Regions from separate parts of the Streptomyces sp. NPDC048417 genome, predicted to be linked through region 1. Evidence: riboswitches for the same ligand, from Rfam matches in the RefSeq annotation. Region 1 holds a riboswitch; each other region holds the start of a gene.

The links. A riboswitch is a leader RNA that binds a small molecule or an ion and turns the genes downstream of it on or off. The one in region 1 is predicted to bind cyclic di-AMP.
Region 2: linked by a shared signal. The riboswitch ahead of AB0D59_RS09690 (NlpC/P60 family protein) and the one ahead of AB0D59_RS07495 (C40 family peptidase) in region 1 are both predicted to bind cyclic di-AMP.
Region 3: linked by a shared signal. The riboswitch ahead of AB0D59_RS47965 (M23 family metallopeptidase) and the one ahead of AB0D59_RS07495 (C40 family peptidase) in region 1 are both predicted to bind cyclic di-AMP.
Region 4: linked by a shared signal. The riboswitch ahead of AB0D59_RS26460 (transglycosylase family protein) and the one ahead of AB0D59_RS07495 (C40 family peptidase) in region 1 are both predicted to bind cyclic di-AMP.

The regions. Positions count from the first base shown of each region.
Region 1 covers NZ_JBEZKI010000004.1:99,025-106,352, reverse strand. The annotation lists gene AB0D59_RS07505 (ATP-dependent Clp protease proteolytic subunit) at 1-251, shown strand, start outside; gene AB0D59_RS07500 (hypothetical protein) at 259-567, shown strand; cyclic di-AMP (ydaO/yuaA leader) riboswitch at 899-1,112, shown strand; gene AB0D59_RS07495 (C40 family peptidase) at 1,116-1,589, shown strand; gene AB0D59_RS07490 (ATP-binding protein) at 1,623-2,081, opposite strand; gene AB0D59_RS07485 (helix-turn-helix transcriptional regulator) at 2,294-3,154, shown strand; gene AB0D59_RS07480 (DUF397 domain-containing protein) at 3,164-3,391, shown strand; gene AB0D59_RS07475 (8-amino-7-oxononanoate synthase) at 3,451-4,578, opposite strand; gene bioB (biotin synthase BioB) at 4,726-5,907, shown strand; gene AB0D59_RS07465 (adenosylmethionine--8-amino-7-oxononanoate transaminase) at 5,900-7,180, shown strand; gene bioD (dethiobiotin synthase) at 7,183-7,328, shown strand, end outside.
Region 2 covers NZ_JBEZKI010000005.1:126,789-134,116, reverse strand. The annotation lists gene AB0D59_RS09700 (M23 family metallopeptidase) at 1-1,423, shown strand, start outside; gene pcrA (DNA helicase PcrA) at 1,496-3,982, opposite strand; cyclic di-AMP (ydaO/yuaA leader) riboswitch at 4,306-4,479, shown strand; gene AB0D59_RS09690 (NlpC/P60 family protein) at 4,488-5,636, shown strand; partial or broken gene AB0D59_RS09685 (hypothetical protein) at 5,799-6,007, shown strand; gene AB0D59_RS09680 (hypothetical protein) at 6,011-6,364, opposite strand; gene AB0D59_RS09675 (NlpC/P60 family protein) at 6,831-7,328, shown strand, end outside.
Region 3 covers NZ_JBEZKI010000051.1:18,073-25,400, reverse strand. The annotation lists gene AB0D59_RS47980 (dihydrofolate reductase family protein) at 1-581, shown strand, start outside; tRNA gene AB0D59_RS47975 (tRNA-Met) at 638-711, shown strand; gene AB0D59_RS47970 (PP2C family protein-serine/threonine phosphatase) at 896-1,990, shown strand; cyclic di-AMP (ydaO/yuaA leader) riboswitch at 2,259-2,419, shown strand; gene AB0D59_RS47965 (M23 family metallopeptidase) at 2,427-3,464, shown strand; gene AB0D59_RS47960 (aldo/keto reductase) at 3,619-4,581, shown strand; gene AB0D59_RS47955 (PrsW family intramembrane metalloprotease) at 4,622-5,947, opposite strand; gene trmB (tRNA (guanosine(46)-N7)-methyltransferase TrmB) at 5,958-6,839, opposite strand; gene lhgO (L-2-hydroxyglutarate oxidase) at 6,932-7,328, opposite strand, start outside.
Region 4 covers NZ_JBEZKI010000017.1:108,319-115,646, reverse strand. The annotation lists gene AB0D59_RS26475 (tetratricopeptide repeat protein) at 1-1,965, shown strand, start outside; gene AB0D59_RS26470 (cytochrome P450) at 1,962-3,260, shown strand; gene AB0D59_RS26465 (transglycosylase family protein) at 3,503-4,510, shown strand; cyclic di-AMP (ydaO/yuaA leader) riboswitch at 4,704-4,875, shown strand; gene AB0D59_RS26460 (transglycosylase family protein) at 4,879-5,565, shown strand; gene eno (phosphopyruvate hydratase) at 5,973-7,259, shown strand.

The DNA of each region.
Region 1 (7,328 bases):
AGCAGCCGTCGCTGCCGCAGCCGGTACAGGGCCAGCCGAGTGATCTGGTCATCCAGGCGGCGGAGTTGGAGCGGATCCGCACGTTGCTCGAGGAGATGCTCGTCCGGCACACCGGGCGGGCACCGGCCCAGGTCCACCAGGACCTGGAGCGGGATCTGACGCTGGACGCGCAGGCGGCGCTGGCGTACGGGCTGGTGGACCGGATCGTGCCCAGCCGCAGGACCTCGCTCGGCCTGCCGGACGCGGGGTGAGCGGCCGATGCTGCCACCCGAGCTGCCGCCGCTGCCCGCGCTGACCCGCGCCGAGGGCGAGTTGATCGACCGTTACCTGGACGTGGTCGACCTGCTGGGCCGTATCAACCCGGCGCAGAACGAGGACACCTATCGTGGGCTGCGCGCCGCGCAGGCGCTGGTGCGCGCGGCGTCCGAGCTGCGCGACGCACTCGCCCTGATGCATCGACGGGGCGAGACGGAGCTTCACGGGGACACGCTGGCACGGGCGTTGCGGGTGCTCGACGGCGAGCGCCGGACCGCGCGCGTCGCACTCCCGCCCGACTGCGTACGGTGACGCCCGGCGAAGTCCGGTGCGACGCGTCCACCGGCCGACCGGGCCGGAGTTGAAACGACCCAAAGGGGTTACCGCCGTTCGGCGGAGGATGGCGTGGTTTTACCTGACCGCCGGAGCCGCTCAAGGTGCGTGCTCAAAGGTGCCCACGGAGGGCTCCGGTGCAGGTCCGGGGCTACGTCGGCCAGTTGACGACTAATCGAACACAGCGCCGTCCACCCGAACGGGTGGGTGGTGAGTAACCCCACAAATCCACGGTTCCGTTGGGATTTTCGGACAGGCGTGAGTGAAGATCCCTGTCTGACGACAAGCCCCCGCCACAACGGCGGGGCGATCCGGGCGGACGCCGAGTCCTGCCGCCGCCCGGATGACCGGTCGACGGAAGTGGATCGGCAGGAGTGGAGGACCCAAGCACGACGGGTCGCCGGAACGGTCGCACCATGACCGGCCCGCGCAGCCCTTGGGGTGAAGCCGTGGCAACGCGGCCGGGCAACTTCGCCAGCCCGAATCCGACAGGTCATCCTTCACAGGCGGCTGACGAAGGGTTGCGCATGACTGCGCTCAATCGTGTCCCGTCGCTGATGGCGCGGGCCGGCACGGCCTCGGCGCTCACCATCGCCGCCGTGGGCGGCTCCATCGTGATCCCCGGTGTCGCCTCCGACGCCTCGGCCGCCACGATGGGGACGAAAGCACTTCGGATCGCGGCCTCGAAGAAGGGCTCGCCCTACAGTTGGGGTGCCACCGGACCGAACCGGTTCGACTGCTCCGGGCTCACGCTGTACTCGTTCAAGAAGGCGGGCAAGAAGCTCCCGCGTACGGCGGCCCAGCAGTACAACAAGACCCGTCACATCTCGGCCGGCAACCGCAAGGCCGGGGACCTGGTCTTCTTCCACTCGGGTTCCAGCGTGTACCACGTCGGCATCTACGCCGGGAAGGGAAGGATCTGGCACGCCCCGAAGACCGGGGACGTGGTGAAGCTCCAGAAGATCTGGACGCGAAGCGTCTGGTACGGCCGGGTCAGCTGACCCACCCTGCGGCCGGCCGGCGGGAACTCGGGGCTACGGTTCCTGCTGGCCGGCGGCGGTGACCGTGCCGGCCGGGATCGCCCAGGGCAGTTCGATGAAGACGGTCTTGCCGCCCTCCCGGGTGGGACGCACCCGGAGCTTGCCGCCGCACTCCGCGGTGAGCCAGCGGATGATGACCATGCCGCGCCCGTTGTCCTGCTGGACCGCGGCTGGGAGTCTCTTGGGGAAGCGCGGATGGCTGTCCGTGACGCCGATGCGCAGCTGTTCGTCACGGTCGAGGACGAGGCCCACCGTGAAGGTGGGTGACTGTCCGAAGGTGTGCTGCACCGCGTTGGTGGCGAGTTCTGAGACGATGAGGCGGATGGTGTCCGCGGTCTCCGTCTCCGGTGGCAGCCCCCATTCCGCGAGCGTGCCCAGCACATAGGAGCGGGCCGCGGAGACCGAGGCGGGATCGCTCGGCAGAGTGACGGATGCTTCCAGGTGGTCTGCCATGGCGACGTCGTCCCTTTCCCACGGGACCGGAGCCCGACACGGCGCGGATGGTTCGAGTACGGTCCCGGACTGGTGCTTCTTCGTCAGACTGCCATTACCAGGGCAGCCAGGGGAGCGATCCACCAAGATATGCATATATCTGTCGCTCGATGCGGTGAACTCTGCTACCCCAGAGCGTATTTGGGCGGCTCGGGAGGAGTAAGGAGTAGCCCATGCAGAACGGTCCCGCGGTACGCCGCCGGAAACTGGGCGCCGAACTGCGCACACTGCGCACCGGCGCCGGCCTCACGAGCGGTGAGGCCGCCCGTCTGGTGGGCTGGCATCAGTCGAAAGTGAGCCGGATCGAGACCGGCGCCAGCGGTGTGAAACCGGCCGATGTGCGGTTACTCCTCGACGCCTACGGCGTGATCGAGGGGCAACTGCGCGAGTTGCTGCTGGTGTTGGCGGGGTCGGAGGACACCGCCGGGCGGCACCACTGGTGGCACGCCTATCGTGGGGTGCTGCCGCCCACCTACCGGGATTTCATCAGCCTGGAGTCGCAGGCCAGCGCGATGCGCACGCTGGAGACCTCGGTCGTACCGGGGCTGCTGCAGACCCCCGAGTACGCGCGTGCCGTGACCCGGGCGGCCGTCGACGGGCTCGACGACGAGGCCCTGGACGCTCTCGTCAAGGTGCGTCTGGCCAGGCAGGACGTGCTGCGCAACCATCCGCCGCTGGAGCTGAGCGCGGTGCTGGACGAGGCGGTGCTGCGCCGGGAGGTCGGCGGGCCCGGCGTGATGGCCAGACAGCTGGAGCGGCTGGTGGAGGCGGCCCGGCTGCCCCAGGTACGGCTCCAGGTGTTGCCGTTCTCGGCCGGAGCCCATATCGGCATCACCGGGCCTTTCGTAATCTTCTCATTTCCGAGCACTTCTGATCTGGATGTGGTTGTTCTCGACCAGTTGACGAGTAGCCTCTACCTCGAACGGAAAGAAGACCTCCAGGCCTACGCGGAGGCCTTCAACACCCTTCAGATCCACGCCCTTTCGCCCGAGGACTCGTTGGATTACATCGCCGGGATAGGTGACGGCGCGTAAGGAGGCACCATGACTGCACTGCCTCGGAACGTACCTTCAAGTGCTGATCTGCACGGACTGCGGTGGCTGCGCAGCAGCTACAGCACCGGAGCGAACAACTGTGTGGAGACGGCACGGCCGCGCTCCGGTCGGCTGACCGGACTGCTCGCCGTGCGCGACTCCAAGGATCCGGCCGGACCCGCGCTGCTCTTCTCCCCCGGGAGCTGGGCGGGGTTCGTGTCGGCGCTCACCGGCTGATCAGCCCGTAACCGACTCCATATCCGCATTCGGACAAGGCCCGGCCGTGTCACGCCGACTCATGGTCGTGTCTCACCGATCACCTGTACAGCGCGTTCGATCTCGGCCCCGGAGAGGTCCGCTCGGGCGGTCAGCCTGAGCCGTGAGATGCCGTCCGGCACGGACGGCGGACGGAAACACCCCACGGCCAGGCCTGCCGTACGGCAGTCGGCCGCCCACCGCACGGCCCCCTCCGGGGACGAGGCCCGCACGGAGACCACCGCGGCGTCCGGACGCACCGCTTCCAGACCCGCGGCGGTCAGCCGCGCGTGCAGCTCCGCGGCCACCTCACGGGCCCGCACCGCGCGTCCGGGCTCACGGCGCAGCAGCCGTAGCGCCGCCAGGGCCGCCCCCGCCGCGGCAGGGGCCAGGCCGGTGTCGAAGATGAAGGTCCGGGCCGCGTTCACCAGATGGTCGATCACCCGGGCCGGGCCGAGCACGGCCCCGCCCTGGCTGCCCAGCGACTTGGACAGGGTCGCCGTGACCACCACGTCCTCGGCGCCCGACAGCCCGGCCGCGTACGGCGCGCCCCGCCCGCCGTCCCCGAGGACCCCGAGCCCGTGGGCGTCGTCCACGAGCAGCCCGGCGCCGCGCTCCCGGCAGGCCGCGGCCAGGGCGGCCAGCGGGGCCGCGTCGCCGTCCACCGAGAACACCGTGTCGGAGACGACGACCGCGGGTCCCTCATGGGTGCCGAGCGCCTTGCGTACGGCGTCCGGGTCGGCGTGTCCGACGACCTGGGTGGCGCCCCGGGCCAGCCGGCAGCCGTCGATCAGGGAGGCGTGGTTGAGGGCGTCGGAGACGATCAGGGAGCCGTGCGGGCCGAGAGTGGTGACGGCGGCGAGGTTGGCGGCGTAGCCGGAGGAGAAGACCAGGGCCGCCTCGAACCCGCAGAATTCGGCCAGCTCGCGCTCCAGCTCGGTGTGGAGTTCGGTGGTACCGGTCACCAGCCGGGAACCGGTGGAGCCGCCGCCCCAGGTCCGGGCCGCCCCGGCCGCGCCCTCGGTGACCTCCGGGTGGTGGGCGAGGCCCAGGTAGTCATTACTCGCCAGATCCAGCAGCGGCGAGTCGGCGGGACGGGGGCGCAGGGTCCGTACCAGTCCGGCGCGGCGGCGTAGTTCCGCCTGTTCGTCGATCCAGCCGAACGCCATGGCTCCTCCGGAGAATTTGTAGGCAGTGGACAGACCCTAGCGGGACCACCGGCCACCCACTGTGTGGCAATACCCACACGTCGAACTGACAGGGTTGTGCAAACTCTCCTTGGCCCGGAGCAGCCTCGTAGTAGAGGATCGGCTCTCATGGACCTGCTGAACACGCTGGTGGACAAGGGGCTTCGGCGCGAGCTGCCGACCCGCGAGGAAGCGCTCGCCGTACTGGCGACCTCCGACGACGACGTGCTCGATGTGGTGGCCGCGGCCGGCAAGGTGCGCCGGCACTGGTTCGGCCGACGCGTGAAACTCAACTACCTGGTCAACCTCAAGTCGGGCCTGTGTCCTGAGGACTGCTCCTACTGCTCGCAGCGCCTCGGCTCCTCGACCGGGATCCTCAAGTACAGCTGGCTGAAACCCGACGAGGCCTCGAAGGCGGCGGCCGCCGGTCTGGCCGGGGGCGCCAAGCGGGTCTGCCTGGTCGCGAGCGGACGCGGCCCGACCGACCGGGACGTCGACCGGGTCGCCGGCACCATCAAGGCGATCAAGGAGCAGAACGAGGGCGTCGAGGTGTGCGCCTGCCTCGGACTGCTCTCCGACGGCCAGGCCGAGCGGCTGCGCGAGGCGGGCGCGGACGCGTACAACCACAACCTCAACACGTCCGAGGGGACGTACGGGGACATCACGACCACGCACACGTACGCCGATCGGGTGGATACCGTCAACAAGGCGCACGCGGCGGGTCTGTCGGCCTGCTCCGGTCTGATCGCCGGCATGGGCGAGAGCGACGAGGACCTGGTCGACGTGGTCTTCTCGCTGCGCGAGCTGGACCCGGACTCGGTGCCGGTCAACTTCCTGATCCCGGTCGAGGGCACCCCGCTGGCCAAGGAGTGGAACCTCACCCCGCAGCGCTGTCTGCGGATCCTGGCCATGGTGCGGTTCGTCTGCCCGGACGTCGAGGTCCGCATCGCGGGCGGCCGCGAGGTCCATCTGCGCACCATGCAGCCGCTCGCGCTGCACCTCGCCAACTCGATCTTCCTCGGCGACTACCTCACCACCGAGGGCCAGGCCGGCCAGTCCGACCTGGAGATGATCGCCGACGCCGGGTTCGTGGTGGAGGGCGCCGACGAGGTCACCCTGCCGCAGCACCGGGCGGACGTCGCGGCCGGGGGCTGCGGGTCGCACGCGGAGGCCGGGTGCGGGTCGGGCTGCGGCGGGCACGACGGCGCCGACCTGTGCGGTACGGCCGCCGTCGCGGCGAACGAGCCGCGCACCGACCTGGTCGCCGTCCGCCGCCGGGGCGCCGGAACGGATCTCGCGCCCAATGCCTGACCTGAGCGTCCCCGAGCTGCTGGAGCTGGACCGGCGGCACGTCTGGCATCCGTACGGACCGATGCCGGGCCGGGCCGAACCGCTCGTCGTGGAGTCGGCGAGCGGGGTCCGGTTGAGGTTGGCCGGCGGCGCGGACGATCTTGTCGACGGGATGTCGTCCTGGTGGTCGGCGATCCACGGCTACAACCACCCCGTGCTCAACGAGGCCGCGCGCGACCAGCTCGGCCGGATGAGCCATGTGATGTTCGGCGGGCTCACCCACGAGCCCGCGGTACGTCTGGCGAAGCTCCTTGTCGACATGTCGCCGGACGGGCTCGAGCATGTCTTCCTCGCCGACTCCGGCTCGGTGTCGGTCGAGGTCGCGGTCAAGATGTGCCTGCAGTACTGGCGTTCCCTCGGCCGCCCCGCGAAGCAGCGCCTGCTGACCTGGCGGGGCGGCTACCACGGCGACACCTGGCAACCGATGTCGGTGTGCGACCCCGAGGGCGGGATGCACGAGCTGTGGTCCGGCGTGCTGCCCCGCCAGGTCTTCGCGGACGCGCCGCCGGCCGAGTACGAGGAGTCGTATGCCGACCAGCTGCGGTCGCTGATCGAGCAGCACGCGCACGAACTCGCCGCGGTGATCGTGGAGCCGGTGGTGCAGGGCGCGGGCGGGATGCGGTTCCACTCCCCCGCCTATCTGCGGGTGCTGCGCGAGGCCTGCGACGCGCACGACGTGCTGCTGGTGTTCGACGAGATCGCGACCGGCTTCGGCCGTACGGGCGCGCTGTTCGCGGCGGACCACGCGGCCGTCACCCCCGATGTGATGTGCGTGGGCAAGGCGCTGACCGGCGGCTATCTGACGATGGCGGCGACCCTGTGCACGCGCCTGGTGGCCGAGGGCATCTCGCGGGGCGAGGTGCCGGTGCTGGCCCACGGCCCGACGTTCATGGGCAATCCACTGGCCGCCTCGGTGGCCTGTGCCTCGCTCGGGCTGCTGCTGGGCCAGGACTGGCAGGCGGAGGTCAAGCGGATCGAGACGGGCCTGCGGGACGGCCTGGCGCCGGCCCGGGAGATCCCCGGCGTACGGGACGTCCGCGTCCTGGGCGCCATCGGGGTCGTCCAGCTCGACCACGACGTGGACATGAAGGCCGCCACGGCCGCCGCAGTGCGGGAGGGCGTGTGGCTGCGGCCGTTCCGCGATCTGGTCTACACGATGCCGCCGTACGTCACGGGCGACGCGGACGTGGCACGGATCGCGCGCGCGGTGTGCGCCGCCGCGCGGGAGGGATGAACATGCCGATCCTGATGATCACGGGGACGGGTACCGAGGTCGGCAAGACGGTCACCGCGGCCGCCGTCGCCGCCGCGGCCCGCGCGGCGGGCCGCTCGGTGGCGGTCCTGAAGGCCGCGCAGACCGGGGTAGGACCGGCCGAGCGCGG
Region 2 (7,328 bases), on a different contig from region 1:
CCAGGCGCACTACGCGCCGTACGGCACTCAGGAAGCCCAGTACGGCGACTTCACCACGTATGGCGACCACACCGCTACCGGCACCTCGTTCCACAGCGACCCGCTCTTCGGCCATCTCCCCGGCGAGGGCCAGGCCACCGGCGCGTACGACGCCACGCAGTGGCAGACGACCGGCGACCAGACGCTGAACTACGACCCCTACGCGGCCCAGCACCACGCCGCCTACGACTCCGGTGCCTACGACAGCACCGCCTGGACCGTCCCGTCGCAGGCGACACAGGGGACGGTCACCGACGGCAGCGGCCACTGGGACGCGAACGCCTGGCTCCAGCCCGACCAGTCGAACATGGCCGGCGCGACCCAGCAGTGGGAGTGGGGCACCCAGACCTTCGACACCGGCGCGTACGACGCCACGCAGTGGAACTCCGACGGCACCCCGGCACAGCCCGCGGAGCCGGAACACGAGCACGAGCCACAGCCCGCCGACCCCTTCGACCAGTCGGCGACCCAGATGTTCGAGCAGCTTCCCTACGACGAGCTCCAGGAGTTCACGGAGGACTCCCCGGATGCCGGGGAGTTGACCGCGACCGGTGAGCTACCTGCACTAACGCCCTTGCTGGAGGACCAGGAAGAGGTCACTCCGGCCGCTCCGGCCGCGACACGCGCCGGCGGCCGCGCGGGGGCGCGCTCCCGCCGTCGTATGCCCCCCAAGCGCTCCGCGCTGCTGACCGTCGCCGTGCCCTCGGCCTGCGTGATGGGGGTCGCCGGAATCGCGGCCGCCTCCGTCGGGACCCTGACCGGCAGCGACGGCCAGGACACCAGCGCCTCCGCCTCGGACGCGCAGTCGGTGAAACCCTCCGCCGCCAACAGCAAGCTGGACGCCCAGCTGAGGACGCTCTCGGCGGGCGCCGACGACTTCGCCGACCGGGCCAGCCGGACCCAGGAGCGCATCGACCTCAAGACCCAGCAGGAGGCCGAGAAGAAGAAGGCGGCGGCGGAGGCGGCCCGCAAGGAGCGGCTGCGCCCCAAGTACGCCCTTCCAGTCACGCAGCGAGGGCTCAGCGCCTATTTCGGCCAGGCCGGCGTGAACTGGATGTCCGTCCACACGGGCATCGACTTCCCCGTCTCCTACGGCACGACAGTGATGGCCGCGACCGACGGCGTCGTCTCCACCAAGTGGAACAGCGCCTACGGCAACATGATGATCGTGACGGCCAAGGACGGCACGGAGACGTGGTACTGCCACCTCTCGTCGTACCGCGTTGCCCCGGGCACGACCATCAAGGCCGGGGATCCGATCGCGTACTCCGGGAACTCCGGCAACTCGACCGGCCCGCATCTGCACTTCGAGGTCAGGCCGGCGGGAGGCTCCGCCATAGACCCGCTGCCGTGGCTGCGGAGCCACGGGCTCGACCCGACCTGATCCTGATCCTGATCAGTGAGCCCCGCTCGTGGCAGCGGGGCTCAGCCTTCTGTCTTCACAGCGCTTGTGCGGTCACAGCTTCTCCACCGGCGCGTACCGCAGCAGCAGCCGCTTGGGCTTGGTGTCGCCGAAGTCGATCGTCGCCTCCGCGTTGCCGCCCGTGCCCTTCACCCCGACGACCGTGCCCAGGCCGAACTGGTCGTGGGTGACCCGGTCGCCGACGGCCAGCGAGACCACCGGCTTCTCCGAGGTCCGCCGGGTGGCGAAGCCGGACGCGCCGGACGCCGAGGAACGCGAGCGGGTCGAGGAGAGCGAGGCCGCCACGCCCGAGGCGGGCCCGGAGGACACCGGCGCCATCGCCCCGGTCCGCTTCCACTCCAGATACCCGGCCGGGATCTCCTCCAGGAAGCGCGAGGGCGGGTTGTACGACGGCTGTCCCCAGGCGCTGCGCATCGCCGACCGCGTGAGATACAGCCGCTCACGCGCGCGCGTGATGCCGACGTACGCGAGGCGCCGCTCCTCCTCCAGCTCCTTGGTCTGGCCGAGCGCGCGCATGTGCGGGAAGACGCCGTCCTCCATGCCGGTCAGGAAGACCACCGGGAACTCGAGGCCCTTGGCGGTGTGCAGGGTCATCAGGGTGATGACGCCGGAGCCGTCCTCGTCCTCGTCGGGGATCTGGTCGGAGTCGGCGACCAGCGCCACCCGCTCCAGGAAGGCGGACAACCCGGCCGGCGCCTCGCCCTCCCCGGACTCCTGCTCGAATTCCAGCGCCACGGAGGCGAGCTCCTGGAGGTTCTCGATCCGGGTCTCGTCCTGCGGGTCCGTGGAGGCCTGCAACTCGGCGAGATAGCCGGTGCGTTCCAGGATCGCCTCCAGGACGGTGGCCGGTCCGGCGCCGGACTCCACGACCGTACGGAGGTCCTCCATCAGGGTGTTGAACCGCTTGACCGCGTTGGTCGACCGCGCGGCCATGCCGTACGCCTCGTCCACGCGCTTGAGCGCCTGGGGGAAGCTGATCTTCTCGCGCTGGGCGAGAGCGTCGATCATCGCCTCCGCGCGGTCGCCGATACCGCGCTTGGGGACGTTGAGGATCCGGCGCAGCGGGACGGAGTCCTCGGGGTTGGCGAGGACCCGGAGGTAGGCCAGGACGTCCCGGACCTCCTTGCGCTCGTAGAAGCGGACGCCGCCGACGACCTTGTAGGGCAGGCCGACGCGGATGAAGATCTCCTCGAAGACACGGGACTGCGCGTTGGTGCGGTAGAAGACGGCCACATCGCCCGCCTTCGCCTCGCCCGCGTCCGTCAGACGGTCTATCTCGTCGGCGACGAACTGCGCCTCGTCGTGCTCGGTGTCGGCGACGTAGCCGGTGATCTGGGCGCCCGCGCCCGCGTTGGTCCACAGGTTCTTCGGGCGGCGGGACTCGTTGCGCTCGATGACCGCGTTGGCGGCGGAGAGGATCGTCTGCGTGGAGCGGTAGTTCTGCTCCAGGAGGATCGTCGTCGCGTTCGGGTAGTCCTCCTCGAACTGGAGGATGTTGCGGATCGTCGCGCCCCGGAAGGCGTAGATCGACTGGTCGGCGTCGCCCACCACGCACAGTTCGGCGGGCGGGAGGTCCTGCTCGCCCGGCGGTACGTCCTCCGCGTGCGCGCCGGTGCCGACCAGTTCGCGCACGAGCGCGTACTGGGCGTGGTTGGTGTCCTGGTACTCGTCGACCAGGACGTGCCGGAAGCGGCGGCGGTAGTGCTCGGCGACGTCCGGGAAGGCGCGCAGCAGGTTGACCGTCGTCATGATCAGGTCGTCGAAGTCGAGGGCGTTCGCCTCGCGCAGCCGCGACTGGTACATGGCGTAGGCCTGGGCGAGGGTCTTCTCGAAGCCGTCGCTCGCCCGGGCGGCGAAGTCCTCCTCGTCGACCAGCTCGTTCTTGAGGTTGCTGACCTGGGCGCTGAAGGACTTCGGCGGGAAGCGCTTGGGGTCGAGGTCCAGGTCCCGGCAGACCAGGGCCATCAGGCGCTTGGAGTCGGCGGCGTCGTAGATCGAGAAGGAGGAGGTGAAGCCGAGCTTCTTGCTCTCCCTGCGCAGGATCCGCACACACGCGCTGTGGAAGGTCATCACCCACATCGCGTTCGCGCGCGGGCCGACGAGGTGCTCGACGCGCTCCTTCATCTCGCCCGCGGCCTTGTTGGTGAAGGTGATCGCGAGGATCTGCCCCGGGTGCACCTGGCGCGCGCCGAGCAGGTGGGCGATGCGGTGGGTGAGCACGCGCGTCTTGCCGGAACCGGCGCCGGCCACGATCAGCAGCGGGGAGCCGGCGTGCACGACGGCCGCGCGCTGGTTCTCGTTCAGCCCCTCCAGGAGCGCGGCCGGGTCCAGGGCCGGGCGGGCGGCGCCGTCGCGGTAGTAGGCGTCCCGGTCCGGGGGCGCGTCGAACTGCCCGCCGAACAGATCGTCCGGAACCGGTTCCGGTACGTGCTCGTCCTCGGGCGGCGGCGGGGGTTCCTCCTCGTGGCCGCGCGGGGGCTGGAGGCTCGCCAGGAAGCTGTCGTCAAAGAGGCTGCTCATCGCTCTCCGAGTCTAGGGCGCCCCACTGACAACCGGCCCCCACCCCGGAAAGTCACCCCGGTCACCCGCCAGAATCGGCCCCTCACGGTCAGCGATCACACGCCGTGAGCACGGGTGTGCCCGTCAGCCGAGAGCGCGGACCGCTCGACCGCACCGGACAAGTAGCCCCATACCATCCCCGATCAACCGATCCTATCGAGCCGCAACACGAAGGTCACGAAAATGTATCGGGCATATCGCACATCAAACTTCACACAGAGCACACGAGTTGGCTAGCGTGCCGAGCAGGCCGTACGACCTCCACCGGCGAACGTCGCCGGGCCGCACGGCCTCCGCCGAATCCAGGGTGCCGCCGCGCATCCGGAACCGGGGACCCACACCGACACTTGGGGTGAATCGGTCCCGACCTCCCAGCGGGGAACGGACCATAGGGCAACCCTTCCGAACCACCCGCCCGAACCCGACAGCTAACTCGGTAGGCGGAGCACGGAAGGAGTCGCCCCCGTTGGCGTCGCACCGCAAGTCACGTCCGTCCGCAACGCGCGTAGCAGGCATACGCACCCCCGCCCTGGCCACCGCCGCCCTCACCTCCGTGGCGCTGCTCTCCCAGACGGCCAACGCCGCGCCCTCCGAGGACGGCAAGCCCAGCCTGGAGGAGGTCGAGAAGAAGGTCGACGCCCTCTACCGGCAGGCCGAGTCGGCGACCGAGAAGTACAACGCGGCCAAGGAGAAGACCGGCAAGCAGCGCAAGCAGGTCGACACCCTGCTCGACGACGTCGCCGAGCGCACGGACCGGCTCAACAAGGCGCGTGAGGAACTGGGGTCGTTCGCCGCGGCCCAGTACCGGACCGGGGCCAGTGCGCCCGACACGGCGACCTTCCTGCTCGCGGACAGTCCTCAGGACTACTTCGACCAGACGCAACTGATGAACCGGCTGACCTCGCGCCAGAAGGACGCGGTCGACGACTACACCACGCAGCAGTCCGCGACCATGGTGAAGCGGCAGGCGGCAGCCGAGAGCCTGGAGACGCTCACCGAGACCCAGGACGACCTCAAGACCGCCAAGACCACCGTCCAGACGAAGCTGGCCTCCGCGCGGGAGCTGCTGTCGCAGCTGACGGCCCAGGAGAAGGCGCGGCTGGCGGAGATCGAGCAGAAGCAGCAGGCGGAAGCGGCACGCAAGGCGGCGGAGCTCGCGAAGCAGCAGGCGGCGGCCGCGAAGCAGGAGGCGTCGTCTTCGTCGACGTCGACCTCCGGCGGCTCCTCCTCGTCGTCCTCCTCCGACTCCTCCTACGGGACGAAGGCCGCCAAGGCGATCGCCTTCGCCCGCGCGCAGGTCGGCAAGCCGTACGTCTGGGGGGCCACCGGCCCCGGCTCCTACGACTGCTCCGGCCTCTCCCAGGCCGCCTGGAAGGCCGCGGGCGTCTCCCTGCCGCGCACCACCTACGACCAGGTGAACGCCGGCACCACCGTCTCCCTGGCCGACGCCCAGCCCGGCGACCTGGTCTTCTTCTACGACGATGTCAGCCACGTCGGCATCTACATCGGCAACGGCATGATGATCCACGCCCCAAAGCCCGGCGCGTACGTCCGGGAGGAGTCGATCTACTACGGGGGCGAGTCGATCATCCACAGCGTGGTGCGACCGGCCTGAGGGGCGCGGGCGCCCCAGGGGGGCGCCCGCCATGGCGCGGGCGCGGAGCGCGTGTGGTGAGGGCCGGGCCCACTCGGACACCCACACGCGTGAGCCTGCGCATGTCCGCCCCGCGCCACACGCGCACCCCAACCCCTCACACGCCCCGGCCCACTCCCCCGCCCCCGGCCGCGTTACGACGTACGCCGCTGGGCGACGGTGTTCCCGATGGGGATGACGGCCGCGGCGACGCTGTCGGTCGCGGCCGCCGTCGACGTCCCGTGGTGAAGTGGCCGGGGCGGGTACTGGTGTGGGTCGCGGTGGCGGCCTGGCTGGCGGTGGCCGCCGGCGCGGTGGCGGTCACCCGCGCCGCCCTCGGGAAGACTTCTTGAGGATCACGTCCACAGCACGGCGATGAAGATGTTCACCATGGTCAGCAGACCCACCAGACCGAAGGCGCCCTTCTCCACCTTCTCGTCGTCCCGTTTCACGTAGACGAGCCCGAGGATCACGATCAGCAGCGCGAGCTTCACGCCGATCTTGACGGTGTTGACGTGGTGGTCGTCGGCCTCGTTGAGGCCGACCAGGATCACACCGGTCGCGAGCATGGTGAACGCGCCGTGCAGCATCCCGGGGACGAACCGGGCCGTGCCCTGGCCCATCGCCTTCATCTGGGTGAGGAAACCGCCGAGGAGCGCGGCGATGCCGATGATGTGCAGACCGACGAAGAGATGGATGAGTACGCCCATGGCCCGGAGCCTAATCAGGGTCCCCCGGAGCACCGGGCACCGGCCCCCTCCCCCCGGCGCCACCCGCCGCCACGGCCTCGCATATATGCACCCCATAGCACCCCGCGCGCCCCGCGCGCCCCGGAACCGCCGCTTCGGTCATCCCGCCCCGTGAAGCCGACGGCTCCGGACCGGAATCCCGGTCACATACCGTCGGGTAACGATCCGGTCACACCAATTCCGTGCATCGCGTTACCAGGCCGACACACTCCGGCCTAGCGTCCTCCCCCAGGTGGCCGACTCCCCACCGCCGCCCGGGCCAGGGGCGGCAGTCGGACACCACCGCCGAGAAAGTCCGGCGGCGGCCCGCTCCCCTGTGCGGGCCGCCGCCGGACGCGCAATCCGCACCCCCGCGGCCGTATGCGCCCTCCCCCTGGCGTGCGTACGGACGACACGGCGGTCGTACGAAAGGACGTGACCAGTCCAGGTGGCAGCGCACCGCAAGCCCCGACAGCGCTCGCTCAGCGGCAATACGGCCCGCACGGCCGCCACCCTCGCCCTGGCGGGCGCGGCCACCGCGACGGGCTTCGAAGGGACCGGACACGCCGAGCCGCAACTGACACCGGCGCAGGTGAAGACCAAGGTGGACCAGCTGTACCAGGAGGCCGAGGCGGCCACCGAGAAGTACGACGGGACGAAGGAGAAGGCCGACACGGCCCAGCGGCGGGTCAAGGCGCTCCAGGACGAGACCGCCCGCAAGCAGGAGAAGCTCAACTCCGCGCGGGACGCCCTCGGTCTGGCAGCGGCCGCGCAGTACCGCGACGGCGGTATCGATCCGGCCTGGCAAGTGGCGCTCTCCAGCGATCCCGACCGCTACCTGGACAACGCCGCGTTCGCCGAGCGGGCCGGTGCCGCGCAGGCAGGCGCGGTGGCGCGGGTGCGCCGGCAGCTGCGGGAGATCGAGCAGTTGCGCGGCGCGGCGCAC
Region 3 (7,328 bases), on a different contig from region 1:
CGAAGGCACCGCGCCTGTTCGGACCGGGCGGGTACCAGGCCGGGCGGCTGCGGCTCCTGGAGAGCCGCCGTATCGAGGACGTCGTCCTGATGCGATACGAGCCCACCGCCCCCGGCGCGGGTGCGTCGGCGTCCGCCGCGGACCGGCACTGGCTGCGGCTCGCCTGCGAGCTGGCGGCGGACTGCCCGCCCTCCCGGACCGCGTTCAGCGTCGGCGCGGTGGTGGTCGCGGCCGACGGCACGGAACTGGCCCGCGGCCACTCCCGGGAGGCCGGCGACCCCGTCGTCCACGCGGAGGAGGCGGCCCTGGCCAAGATCTCCCCGGCCGACCCCCGGCTGGCCACGGCCACCGTCTACACCAGCCTCGAACCCTGCACCCACCGCGCCTCCCGGCCGCACCCCTGCGCCGAGCTGATCCTCCGGGCCGGGGTGCGGCGGGTGGTGACGGCGTGGCGCGAGCCGGACACCTTCGTCGAGGCGGCCGACGGGACGGGGATGCTGCGGGAGGCGGGGGTGGCGGTGCTGGTGCTGGGCGGGTACGAGGACCTGGCGAAGATCCCGAACGCGCACCTGCTGGGCTGACCTCTCCTAACCCGTGTGACTCGCACTCTTCGGATGGCGTATGCTGGTGTCAACGACGCGGGGTGGAGCAGCTCGGTAGCTCGCTGGGCTCATAACCCAGAGGTCGCAGGTTCAAATCCTGTCCCCGCTACTGAAGACTCAGGGCCGGAATCCAAGAACGAGGATTCCGGCCCTGAGTCGTATACCGGCACGTGTTCCGCGTCACAGCCGTCCGCACTCATCCGCCCGGCCCACACCACTCGCCCCCGCCCGCTCGCAGCCGCAAACCTGGACGGACACGCATTGGACACCTGGGACATATGGGGAGTCGTACCGTGGGCCCTGGAGAGGCGCAGGAGGACGGGTCCGCAGCCGTCCGCACCCTGGCCCGCTTCCTGCCCGCCCTGCTGATCGTCGTCGGCGTCTGCTACGACGTCCTCACCCCGAGTGCCTTAACGGCCGTCCCGTTCTTCACGGCCGCCCCGCTGATCGCCGCGCCCCTCTCCTCGCTGCGCACCACCGTCCTGACCGGCCTCGCGTCCTTCCTCGCCGCCTACGCCGTGCACGCCCGCTTCGGCTTCGGCCCGGACGTCGACACGGTCACCGAGGTCCTCACCGTGGTCACCGTCGCCGCCCTCGCCGCCGGCATCAACCGGGTCGTGCGCCTCGGTGACCAGCGCCTGGCCTCAGCCCGCGAGATCGCCGAGGCCGCCCAGCGGGCGGTCCTGCCCGAGCCCGCCGAGCGGATCGGCGGCTTCGAGATCGCGGCCCGCTACGAGGCGGCCCAGGAGGGCACCTTCATCGGCGGCGACCTGTACGCCGTCCAGGACACCCCGTACGGCGTCCGACTGGTCGTCGGCGACGTCCGCGGCAAGGGCATGGGCGCGGTCGCCGCCGTCGCCGTGGTCATCGGCGCGTTCCGGGAGGCCGCCGAGCAGGAGGCCACGCTGGAGGCGGTGGCGGGGCGGCTGGAGCGGGCGCTGGCCCGCGAGGGCGTCCGGCGCGGCGGCCTGGACGCGTTCGAGGGGTTCACCACCGCCGTACTCGTCGAACTCCCGCACGGCGACGGCACGGTCCGGGTCGTCAACCGCGGCCATCCGCCGCCCCTGCTGCTGCACGGCGACGGCAAGGTGTGCCCGGTCTGGGTGCCCGAGGCCGCGCTGCCGCTCGGGATGGCCGAGTTGGGGGCCTGGCCGGACCGGGCCGCCGAGCACACGTTCCCGAGCGGGGCCACGCTGCTGCTGCACACCGACGGCCTCTCCGAGGCGCGGGACGCGCACGGCCGGTTCTACGACCCGGAGCGGCGGCTGACCGGCCGTGTCGTCACCGCCCCCGGCGCGCTGCTGGCCCGGCTCGCGGCCGAGGTGCGCCGGCACACCGGCGGCGGCATGACGGACGACATGGCGCTGCTCGCCGTACGACGGCCCTGAGCGCGATCACCCGGCCGCCCTGGGGTCTGTCACCCTCGGTGCGCGGACGACCGCCCTCCGCATAACGCCTGAGTCACCATCAAAACGTGTGTGACTCCTGAGCTGAACAGAACGCAGGGTCAAGTAGACCGTTTTTGACCGTTCTTGACAGGTAAGTCCATGCTTTGAAAGCTTAATGATCAAGGCGAACAGCTTGGAATCTGACAGCCGGGTCTATTAACGTTCGATAACGCAGCGCGGTCGTCCCAGCCGTCACCCGCGACGGCTCCGTGCGCACGCGCCGAATCCCGCAAGGGAACCGGGGAACCACCACCTTGGGGTGAATCGCAAGGCTACCGCCGGGTACGAAACGGCCGGTATACGCGCGTAGGAGACCTTCCCGCTCCGAACCCGTCAGCTAACCCGGTAGGCAGCGGAAGGAAAGGAGTGCGCCCGCGTGGCGTCCAACCGGCCTGCTCCGACAGCCCCGTTCGTGCCCAGCCAGCGTCAACCCGAGACCTTCGGCTACGGCGGCTACCGCACCGACGAGGGCCCCTGGGAGGAGTGGAACCCCACCGAGGAGTCCCTCGCCCCGGTACGCGGCCGGCACCGCGTCGCCAAGCAGCGCGGCGGCGGACTCGCCCGCAGCTCCACGGTCCTCGGCGTCGGCGTCATCGCCGCCGTCGGCGCGGGCGGCATGGCCAGCGCCAACACCGGCAAGCCGCCGGTCTCCATCTCGCTGCCCGACCTGCCGTCCTCCGTCGACTCCCTGCTCGGCGAGGACGGCGGCCACCAGGCCGTCCAGACCGCCCTCAGCAGCGTCACCACGACGACCGCCACGGACGCGGACGACTCCTCCTCCGACGCCGGGGAGGCGCTGCGCAGCCGGATCATCGCCCAGGCCGAGCAGCAGCAGACCCAGCTCGACGTCAAGGCCACCGCCAAGGCCGTGGCCGCCGCCGACAAGGCGGTCTCCGACGCGGAGACCAAGGCGGAGCAGACGGCGGCCGCCAAGGCCGCCGACGCCAAGGAGCAGGCGCAGGCCGCCGAGAAGCGGCAGGCCGAGCAGAAGCGGCTCGCCGCGCTGGCCAAGCAGTACACGCGGCCGGTCGTCTCCTACACGATCACCGGCACCTTCGGGCAGGCTGGCTCGATGTGGGCCTCCGGCTACCACACCGGCCTCGACTTCGCCGCCCCCACCGGCACGCTGATCAAGGCCGTCCACAGCGGCACCGTCACGGAGGCCGGCTGGGCCGGCTCGTACGGCTACCGCACCATCCTCACCCTCGACGACGGCACCGAGCTGTGGTTCTGCCACCAGTCCTCGATCGGCGTCAAGGTCGGCCAGAAGGTCGCCACCGGTGACGTCATCGGCCGCATCGGCGCCACCGGCAACGTCACCGGCCCGCACCTCCACCTCGAGGTCCACCCCGGCGGTCAGGCCACCGGCATCGACCCGATGACCTGGCTGCGCGGCAAGGGCCTCAACCCCTGACGGACCCCACTGATCCCCGGCGGCCCTGACGACAACCCCCCGACGTCAGGGCTGCCGGTTCGGTGTACCCAGGGCACCCCGGTGCATTCCGCTTTTACGAGAACTTCGCGTTGCGTCGGCATCGGTGCACCGGCAGCCGGTGTTGAACTGAGGCATGACTGCTTCTTCCGCTTCCCGCTCGCTCCGCAAGCTCGGCGCCTCCGACCTGGAGGTCTTTCCGCTCTGCCTGGGCGGCAACGTCTTCGGCTGGACCGCCGACGAGACCGCCTCCTTCGCCGTCCTCGACGCGTACACGGCCGCCGGCGGCAACTTCGTGGACACCGCCGACTCGTACACGGCCTGGATCGAGGGCCACAAGGGCGGCGAGTCCGAGACCGTCATCGGCAAGTGGGTCAAGGCGCGCGGCAACCGCGAGGACGTCGTGATCGCGACGAAGGTCAGCCAGCACCCCGAGTACCTGGGGCTGTCGGCCGCCAACATCAAGGCCGCCGCCGACGCGTCCCTGCGCCGCCTGGACACCGACTACATCGACCTGTACTACACCCACTTCGACAAGCCCGAGATCCCGGTCGAGGAGATCATCGGCGCCCTGGACGAACTGGTGCGGGCGGGCAAGGTCCGGCACATCGCCGCGTCCAACATCACCGCCGAGCGGCTCCAGGAGTCCCTGGACCTCTCCGACCGCGAGGGACTCGCCCGGTACGTCGCCCTCCAGCCCCACTACAACCTGGTCTCCCGCGACACCTACGAGGGCCCCCTCCAGGACCTGGCCTCCCGCACCGGCCTCGCGGCGGTTCCGTACTTCTCCCTGGCCGCCGGCTTCCTCACCGGCAAGTACCGCCCCGGCACGACGGTCGACAGCCCCCGCGCGGGCCGCGCCGCCCAGTACCTGGAGACCGAGCGGGGCCAGAAGGTTCTGACCGCCCTGGACGAGATCGCCGAGGCCCACTCCGCCCCGATCCCCACGGTCGCCCTGGCCTGGCTGGCCGCCCAGCCCACCATCACGGCCCCCATCGCCTCGGCCCGCACCCTGGACCAACTCCCCGCCCTGCTGGGCGTGGCGGACCTGGAGCTGACGGAGCAGGAACTGACACGGCTCACGGCGGCTTCCGCCTGACGCTCGCTGTCCCCCCAACCCCTGTACGGGTCGTAGGAAACTAACCCCTGTACGGGTTGTAGGACGGATACGGCACGGCCGCCCCGTACCACCCCGGTGCCCCGTAGGCCGGCGGCGGGTAGCCGGGCCAGCCGTTCGGGGCGGCTGTGCGGGCCGCGTAGTCGAGAGCGGGGCGGACCAGCTCGCGTCGGCTCCGCAGCTCCGTCAGCAGGTGCCGTTCCCGCGCCACGAAGTCGGCGCCCGCCCGCCCACGCTGCCCCCGGCGCCGCAGCAGGGCGAGCGTCGTCGCGTACGCCTCGTACTCGGCGACCGCCCGCCCGGCCGGCTTGCCGAAGTGGTACGCGGCGTACTCCCTGGCCATCTGCCGCGCCCGCATCGACCCCAGGACGAACGGCTCGGCCGCCCCCAGCCACCCGGCGTACACATACGCCGGCAACTCCTCCCGCACGGTCCGCAGCTCCCGCTGCCGCGTCCAGATCGCCAGCCAGGTCAGCAGCCCGAACACCGGCACCATGAACATGCCGTACACGGCGAAGAACCCGTACTGCCCGAACGTCGACGACCCGTTCCAGAACGCGTGCATGCTCATCGCGAGCAGCAGTCCGGCGAGCGGTACGAGCACGCGCCGCACCCGCTGCCGTTCCCCGGAGAACGCGGCGACGCCGAACCCGATGCCGGTGAGGACGGTGAACAGGGGATGCGCGAAGGGGGACATGACGATGCGCACGAAGAACGTGGCGGCGGTGACGGAGGCGATGCCGCTGCCGCCGGTCAGCTGGTCGGTCCCGAAGGCCGTACCGAGGTAGAGGATGTTCTCGGTGAACGCGAACCCGGTGGCGGTGACCCCGGCTATCACCACCCCGTCGACGATCCCGGTGAAGTCCCGTCTGCGGAACAGGAAGACCAGGAGCACGGCCGCGGCCTTGGCGGACTCCTCGACGATCGGCGCTATCACGGTCGCCCCGAGCGTGTCCGCGCTGCTCGGATCCGCCGTCGCCGTCGCTATCCACCGCGTCGCGAAGCTGTTGGCGACGATCGCTATCAGCGCGGCCGCGCACGCCCCCCAGGCGAACGCGAACAGCAGGTTCCGCCAGGGCCCGGGCTGGACCCGGTCGAGCCAGCGGAACGCGGCTACGAGCAGGGGCACGGGCAGCACGGCGAGCCCTAGCCCGACGAGAAAGCCCTCCGTGCCCGTCTGCTCCCGCACCAGCGCGAGGATGACCAGGCCGGAGAGGGCGAGCAGGGTGCTCAGCGCCCCGTACCGCACCCAGCGCCGCTGCCACCAGCGGGGATGCCGCAGCCCGACCCCGGTGGGGTCCGGGGGATACGGCGGGTACGGCGGGTACTGCGGCGGGGAGGTGGCCACGGCATCGACCCTAACGAGGTGACTCCAGTCGGTGCTGATCGCCCTGCTGCACCGGATGCTGTACGCGACGGAAGAGCAGATCGTTCACCACATGTCCCTTGTCCAGCCCCTGCCCCTCGAAACGGGTCAGCGGCCGGTATCCGGGACGTGCCGCGAAACCGCCCTCGGCCTGGGTGTTCTCGAACGTCGGGTGCGCGTCGAGCACTTCGAGCATCTGCTCGGCGTACGGCTCCCAGTCCGTCGCACAGTGCACGATCGCCCCCGGCTTGAGCCGGGTCGCGGCGAGGTCGAGGAACTCGGGCTGGATCAGCCGCCGCTTGTGGTGCCGCTTCTTGGGCCAGGGGTCCGGGAAGTACACCCGCAGCCCGTCCAGCGAGTCGGGCGTGAGCATCTCCCGGAGCAGGATGATCGCGTCCCCGTTGCCGACCCGGATGTGGGACAGCCCGTTCTGGTCGGCGAGGTTGAGCAGGTTCCCCTGTCCCGGCGTGTGCACGTCGACGGCGAGGATGTTGGTGTCCGGGTCCCCGGCGGCCATCTGCGCGGTCGCCTCCCCCATCCCGAACCCGATCTCCAGGACGACGGGGTTGCCGTTGCCGAACAGCTCACCGAGATCGATGACGTGCTGCCCGTCGATGTCCAGCCCCCACTTGGGCCACAGCCGCTGCAGGGCGTCGGCCTGCCCGGCGGTGACCCGGCTCCGCCGTGGCTGGAAGCTGCGGATCCGCCGCTCGAAGTGCGATCCGGCCGGATCGGCGCTGGGCCCGTCCGGGAACCGTGGCTCTCCCTTGGCCCGGCTGTGCCGCACGGACACACCGGGAGCATGCGGGGAGCCCACGCCAGGGACGGTCTCGGCGGGCCTGGGGGTCTCTGGGGCATTGAGCGAGTCAGACACAGTGGAGTCGATTTTACGGCCCGTGCGGGACGGGGCGGCGGGGTCGTGCTTGGCCCGTGCGGGACGGGGCGGCGGGGTGGGTCGCGCCCGGGTCACACCGAGCCCAGCATGTCCAGTGCCCGGCGTGCCACCTCCCGCCCGATCGGCAGCGAGGCCGTCGCCGCCGGCGAGGGCGCGTTCAGCACGTGCACGGTCCTGGCGCCCTCCTTGATCAGGAAGTCGTCGACCAGCGAGCCGTCCCGCAGCACGGCCTGCGCCCGCACCCCGGCCGCCGCCGGCACCAGGTCCGCTTCCGTCACGGCAGGCAGCAGCCGCCGTACGGCCGCCGTGAACGCCCGCTTCGACACCGACCGCCGCAATTCCCCGCCCCCGTACCGCCAGTGCCGCCGCGCCAGCGCCCACGCCCCCGGCCAGGCCAGCGTCCCCGCGACCTCCCGGGGCCGTACGACCCCCCACCCGTACCCCTCCCGGGCCAGCGCCGGCACCGCG
Region 4 (7,328 bases), on a different contig from region 1:
TCACCCGCCCCCGACAGCCCGCAGAGCGCGGGTGACCATGTCGACTTCCGCAACGCCACCTTCCAGGACCAGGTAGTGGGCGTGCAGCACCACCATTACGGGAGCATGCCCGTATCGATCGCCTGGCGTCCCGCGGACGAGGTCGCACCGCTGGAGTTCGGGGTCCGTCCGACGCGACGCGTGCCGGGGCTGCCGGAGGTGCCGCCGTACATCCCGCGCGACTGCGACAAGCGGCTGCGCGCCGAACTGGATCATCCCGGTCTCGTCCTGATCCTGGGCGAACCGTACGTCGGCAAGTCGTACTCGGCATGGCACGGCGTCCAGTCCTTAGCGGACCCCGTGCTCCACATCCCGGAGCCCGGTGAGGACCTGCGCGCACTCCTCACCGAACCGGAAGGCGGCCACGGCCGGTCCGTCGTCTGGCTCGACGACCTCACCGACCACCTCGGCGACGGGCGGCTCGGCCCGCGGCTGCTGGGGCGGCTCACGACGCTCGGCGTGGTCGTCATCGGGACGATGCCGACCGACGAGTACTACCGGCGCCGCGCCGGGACCGAACCCGGCGACCGGGTCGTGGCCATGGCGCGCACCGTCGAGGTGCCACGGGAGTGGAGCGAGGGAGAGCTGCAGCGGCTGGCGGGACACCGTCGTGATCCCCGCGCCTATCCGGCGTTCCTGTGGAGCGGCCGCGAGGGTGCCGCCTCGTACTTCGCGATCGGGCATCTGCTCTTCGACGAGTGGCGCCGGATCGGCACCCAACTGGAGCACCCGGGTGGCCAGTTGCTGGTGAGGGCGGCGGTCGATCTCGCCCGGTGCGGGGTCACCGCGGCGGTGCCGGTCGCCCTGCTCCGGGCGGTCCGGCGGCGGTACGCCGCGGAGGAGCGCGAGCCGTTCGAGGAGGCGTTCGCCTGGGCGACGGCACCGTTGTTCGGTGTCTCGGGACTGCTGGTGGAGGGCGACGAGAAGGGCACCTGGCGGGCGTACGGGGCGCTGGTGGCGGAGGCGCTGAGATCGGGGGACCTGGAGCCGGTGCCGGACGAGGTGTGGTGGACGCTGCTGGATGCGGCGGAGGCCGACACCCCGTTCGACCGCGGGGCCGTCGTCGACGCGGCGCGGGCCGCACTGCAGCCGCGGTTCGAGGCGGGGGACACGGTGGCGATGTACGCCTTCGCCGGCCGGATCGACGGGGAGGAGAGCGCGGAACTGTTGCGCCGGGCCGCCGAGGCCGGGCACCCGGAGGCGGCCGAGCAGTTGGCGGTGCGGCTGCTCGCGGTCGGGGACGAGGAGGCGGCGCTTCGATACCTGGAGGCGGCGGCGGAGGGCGGCAGCGTCTCGGCGGCCCGGGAGGCGGGGCGGCTGCACCGGGACCGGGCGGAGAGGTGGCTGCGGCGGGCGGCCGAGGCGGGGGACGGGGCGGCGGCACATCAGCTGGGGGAAATGCTGATGGGGCGGGGCCACAGGCCCGAAGCGCGGCACTGGTACTTCCGGGCGTTGAGCAAGGGCCATCAGGAAGTCGCCTTCGGTCTCGCCAACCTGTGCCTCGGCGCAGGCGACCTCGTGACCGCCGAGAGCTGGCTCCGGCGTGGCGTCGACCAGGGAGACGCGCGTGCCATGAACGGCCTGGCACTGCTGCTGCACCGGATGGACAGGGACGACCCCGAATGGGAGGAGCTGTTCCGCCGGTCCGCCGCGGCCGGGTACGTCGGGGCCAGGGTGAACCTCGGAAGCCGTCTGATGGCGCAGGGGCAGGAGCAGGAGGCGGAGAGACTCTTCCATGAGGCCGACGCCCTCGGGAACAGCGAGGCCGCGTTTCAGATAGCCGGTCTGCTGGTCCGCAGGGGAGCCGAGGAGGAGGCGCTGCAGTGGTACCGAAGGGCTGCTGAGCGGGGCCACTACCTCGCGGAGGGAGTCTTGGCGGATCGAGCCGTACCCCCGCCGCACGCACCGGATACCGTCAAGGAGTGACCAACCAGCCCGCCCCCGACGGCACCACCCACCCCGACGGCGCCCCCACCGCCCCCGACCTCTTCACCTGGGAGTTCGCCGCCGACCCCTACCCCGCCTACGCCTGGCTCCGGGAGCACGCGCCCGTGCGTCGCACCCGGCTTCCCAGTGGGGTCGAGGCATGGCTGGTCACCCGCTACGCCGACGCCCGGCAGGCGCTCGCCGACCCCCGGCTGTCCAAGAACCCGGCGCATCACGACGAGCCCGCGCACGCGAAGGGGAAGACCGGGATCCCCGGGGAGCGCAAGGCCGAGCTGATGACACATCTGCTGAACATCGACCCACCGGACCACACCCGGCTGCGGCGGCTGGTCAGCAAGGCGTTCACGCCGCGCCGGGTGGCCGAGTTCGCGCCCCGGGTGCAGGAGCTGACCGACCGGCTCATCGACGGGTTCGCGGACCGGGGCGAGGCCGACCTCATCCACGAGTTCGCCTTCCCGCTGCCCATCTACGCCATCTGCGACCTGCTGGGCGTCCCGCGCGAGGACCAGGACGACTTCCGGGACTGGGCCGGGATGATGATCCGACACGGCGGAGGGCCGCGGGGCGGGGTCGCGCGGTCCGTGAAGAAGATGCGCGGATATCTGGCCGAGCTGATCCACCGGAAGCGGGAGGCGCTGTCCGCCGAGCCGGCCCTGGGCGAGGACCTCATCTCCGGGCTCATCCGCGCCTCCGACCACGGCGAGCACCTCACCGAGAACGAGGCCGCCGCCATGGCCTTCATCCTGCTGTTCGCCGGATTCGAGACGACGGTCAACCTCATCGGGAACGGGACGTACGCCCTGCTCACCCACCCGGAACAGCGCCGCCGCCTGCAGGACTCCCTGGCCGCCGGCGAGCGCGCGCTGCTGGAGACCGGAGTGGAGGAACTCCTGCGCTACGACGGGCCGGTGGAGCTGGCCACCTGGCGGTTCGCCACCGAGCCGCTCGGCATCGGCGGACAGCGCATCGCACCCGGCGACCCGGTCCTCGTCGTACTCGCCGCCGCGGACCGGGACCCGGAGCGGTTCGCCGAGCCGGACACGCTCGACCTGGCGCGGCGGGACAACCAGCACCTCGGCTACGGCCACGGCATCCACTACTGCCTCGGCGCCCCGCTCGCCCGCCTGGAGGGGCAGACCGCGCTCGCCACCCTCCTCACCCGTCTCCCGGACCTGCGACTCGCGGTGCCGGAGAGCGAGTTGCGCTGGCGCGGTGGCCTCATCATGCGCGGACTGCGCACGCTCCCCGTGCAGTTCACCCCCGACGGCCGATGAGCCCCGCCGGCACCCGCCCGGCACCCACCCGGCCCCCGACCGGCGTCTGTCCGGCCCCCGCCGCCGCCCCCGCACGGCCCTTCACCGGCAGAGATGACCGGCGTTCAAGTCTGTGATCTTCACGTGATCTGCGCGGCATTAACTTGTGACAAGTGATCGTCTGCCTATACGTTCACCCATCAGTGCGGCGCCCCAGCGGGACCCGTCGCGCCGGTCACCGCTGTCGCTCGAAAGGTTTCCGCATGCTCTCCGGGAACGGTCGTCACCGTCGCCCCCGTCAGGCTCCGGCTCTCCTCGTCGCGGCCGGCGTGACCGGCTCGGCCATCGCCATCCCGCTCCTCGGTGCGGCGAGCGCCAACGCGGCCGACGGCAGCACCTGGGACAGGGTGGCCGAGTGCGAGAGCGGCGGCTCCTGGAGCATGGACACCGGCACCGGCTACTACGGCGGCCTGCAGATGTCCCAGGACGACTGGGACGCGTACGGCGGCCAGGAGTACGCCGGCACGCCGGACCAGGCGAGCCGTTCGCAGCAGATCGCCGTCGCCGAGAAGATCCTCGCCGACCAGGGCACCAAGCCCTGGCGGACCTGCGCCCTGCTCGCCGGACTCTCCTCGGACGACGCCTCGGTGAACGTCGACACGGGCCTCGGCGGATCGGACGACACGTCCGGCTCCTCCGACTCGTCCTCCGGGCTGTCGGATTCATCCTCTTCATCTGGTTCATCGGATTCATCCGGTTCACTGGATTCCGGCTCGTCCGACTCCTCGTCGGGCGCCACGGACTCCGCCACCCCGTCCCCGAGCGCGAGCGACGACTCCGGTACGGGCACCCCCACCGACTCCGCCAAGGCGGACAAGTCGGGATCTAAGGGCTCCAACGCCTCGAAGGCGAGCAAGAACCCCGTGGTGTCCGAAGCCGATGACTCGGACAATTCGTGGCAGACGGGCAGCTCTTGGGATCTGGTCGACACGGGGGCCGTCGATGGCGGCGGTAAGCACCGCGGCGGCTCGGCGGACGAAAGCGTGACAAACGGTCAAAGTGCGACTTCTTCCGGCCGTCACGCCTCCCGGGACGCCGACACCTACACCGTCCGGGACGGCGACACCCTCGCCTCCATCGCCGACTCCCTTGGCCTCGACGGCGGATGGCGCGCGCTCTATGCCGCCAACAAGGCGGACATCGGCTCCGACCCGAACGACATCGCCCCCGGTCAGGCCCTGAAACTCAGCAGCGAAACGGACGAAAAGTAGCGGGAGTTGGGCCCTCGGACCGCCCTACTTAGAAGTTAAATGTCCGTTTTGGTGAAAGTGTGGGATGAGTCTCAGAAGCCCTGATCATCTTTGAAATTCACCTGATCGCCTGTTTACGGTCAAGGCCGCTCGTCACCACGAGCCCCGGCCGTCGCAACGCCGAGTCCTGCCAGCGGCTGCCCGGGAACAGTCGTCGCGTCAAGCGCCGTAGGCAGGAGCGGGGGACCCAAGGTAAGTGCCGGGACCGGTAGTTGAGGCTGCCGTGTCCGGCTCGGGGTGAAGCCGCGCACCGTGAGGTGTGCGGCCGGGCAACTCAACCGGCCCGAACCCGACAGCTCACCTCGCAGGCGTCGGTGAGGGGATCCGTCATGCTGTTTTCCGGCAAGGGCAAGCACCGTCGTCCGTCCAAGGCCACCCGCGTCGCCGCGCTCGCCGGTGTCACCGGTGTCGCCATCGCCGCACCGCTGATGGCTTCCGGCAGCGCCTCCGCCGCCACCGCCTCCGAGTGGGACACCGTCGCCCAGTGCGAGTCCGGCGGCAACTGGGCCATCAACACCGGCAACGGCTACTACGGCGGTCTGCAGTTCTCCGCCTCCACCTGGGCCGCGTACGGCGGTACCCAGTACGCCGCGCAGGCCAACCAGGCCGGCAAGGCGCAGCAGATCGAGATCGCCGAGAAGGTCCTCGCCGCGCAGGGCAAGGGTGCCTGGCCGGTCTGCGGCACGGGCCTGTCCGGCGCCGCCTACACCGGCAGCGGCTCCTCCAACTCCTCCAGCTCCTCTTCGAGCAGCGCCACCAGCAGCCGTACGACCGACACCCAGGCCGCCTCCCGCTCCGCCGAGCGTCCGGCCGCCAAGAAGACCGTCACCACTCCGACCGGCAAGAAGGTCAAGAAGGGCGACGGCGAGTACAAGGTCGTCAAGGGCGACACGCTCAGCTCGATCGCCGAGAAGCACAAGGTCAAGGGCGGCTGGCAGGCGCTGTTCAAGCTGAACAAGGACATCGTCGACGACGCCGACTTCATCTACCCGGGCCAGCAGCTGCACCTGAAGTAGGACGACGGGCCGCTCCCGAAGCCTTACGAAGTAATACGCGGCGCCCAGCTGGACCACAGCGCCCACACAACCGTGGTCCTCATAGTGAGGACCATGTGAGGGCCACCCCCGTCCCCCACGGGCCCCCGCTCCGGTGCGTTCTCCCCCGTACGCACCGGGGCGGGGTTTCTCCTTGCGGTCCTCCCGCGGCCCTCCCGCGGTCTTCTTCTTGACCCGCTCTTCTTCCGTTCTTCATCGGGCCCCCCTTTGTTCCGTGCGTGAACAATGAGTACCGTCTGTGTGTCCAAGGGTCGGTCGGTCGTGCCGGTCGACGGCCCCGGGACGGTTAGGCTCTAGTCGCAAGGCTGAGCAAGGGCCGACAAGGCCCGCGTGCGCCCGCACAACCAGCGTCACATCCCAAGAAGGAGATGCTCGTGCCGTCCATCGACGTCGTCGTAGCCCGGGAAATCCTGGACTCCCGAGGCAACCCCACGGTCGAGGTCGAGGTCGGCCTCGACGACGGCAGCACGGGTCGTGCCGCCGTCCCGTCCGGCGCCTCCACCGGTGCCTTCGAGGCCATCGAGCTCCGTGACGGCGACCCCAACCGCTACCTCGGCAAGGGTGTCGAGAAGGCCGTCCTCGCCGTGATCGAGCAGATCGGCCCGGAGCTCGTCGGCTACGACGCCACCGAGCAGCGCCTGATCGACCAGGCGATGTTCGACCTGGACGCCACCGACAACAAGGGCTCGCTCGGAGCCAACGCCATCCTCGGCGTCTCCCTCGCCGTCGCCCACGCCGCCTCCGAGGCCAGCGACCTGCCGCTGTTCCGCTACCTGGGCGGCCCCAACGCGCACCTGCTGCCGGTGCCGATGATGAACATCCTCAACGGCGGCTCGCACGCGGACTCCAACGTGGACATCCAGGAGTTCATGATCGCCCCGATCGGCGCGGAGTCCTTCTCCGAGGCGCTGCGCTGGGGTGCCGAGGTCTACCACACCCTGAAGAAGGTCCTGAAGAGCAAGGGCCTGTCCACCGGCCTCGGCGACGAGGGCGGCTTCGCCCCGAACCTGGAGTCCAACCGCGCCGCGCTCGACCTCATCCTGGAGGCGATCAAGCAGGCCGGTTACGTCCCCGGTGAGCAGATCGCCCTTGCGCTCGACGTCGCCGCGTCCGAGTTCTACAAGGACGGCAAGTACGAGTTCGAGGGCAAGTCCCGCTCGGCCGCCGAGATGACCGAGTACTACGAGGAGCTCGTCTCCGCGTACCCGCTGGTCTCCATCGAGGACCCGCTGTTCGAGGACGACTGGGCCGGCTGGAAGGTCCTCACCGACAAGCTCGGCGACAAGGTCCAGATCGTCGGCGACGACCTCTTCGTCACCAACCCGGAGCGTCTGGCCCGCGGCATCGAGGACGGCGCCGCCAACGCCCTGCTCGTCAAGGTGAACCAGATCGGCTCGCTCACCGAGACCCTGGACGCCGTCGAGCTGGCCCAGCGCAACGGCTTCAAGTGCATGATGTCCCACCGCTCCGGCGAGACCGAGGACGTCACCATCGCCGACCTCGCCGTCGCCACCAACTGCGGCCAGATCAAGACCGGCGCCCCGGCCCGCTCCGAGCGCGTCGCCAAGTACAACCAGCTGCTGCGCATCGAGGAGATCCTCGACGACGCCGCGGTGTACGCCGGCCGCAGCGCCTTCCCGCGCTTCAAGGGCTGACCCGTCAGGGGTCGCTGACCCGTTAAGGGTCAAGGCTGCGCCAGTCGTACGTACGTCCCCGTACCGGTC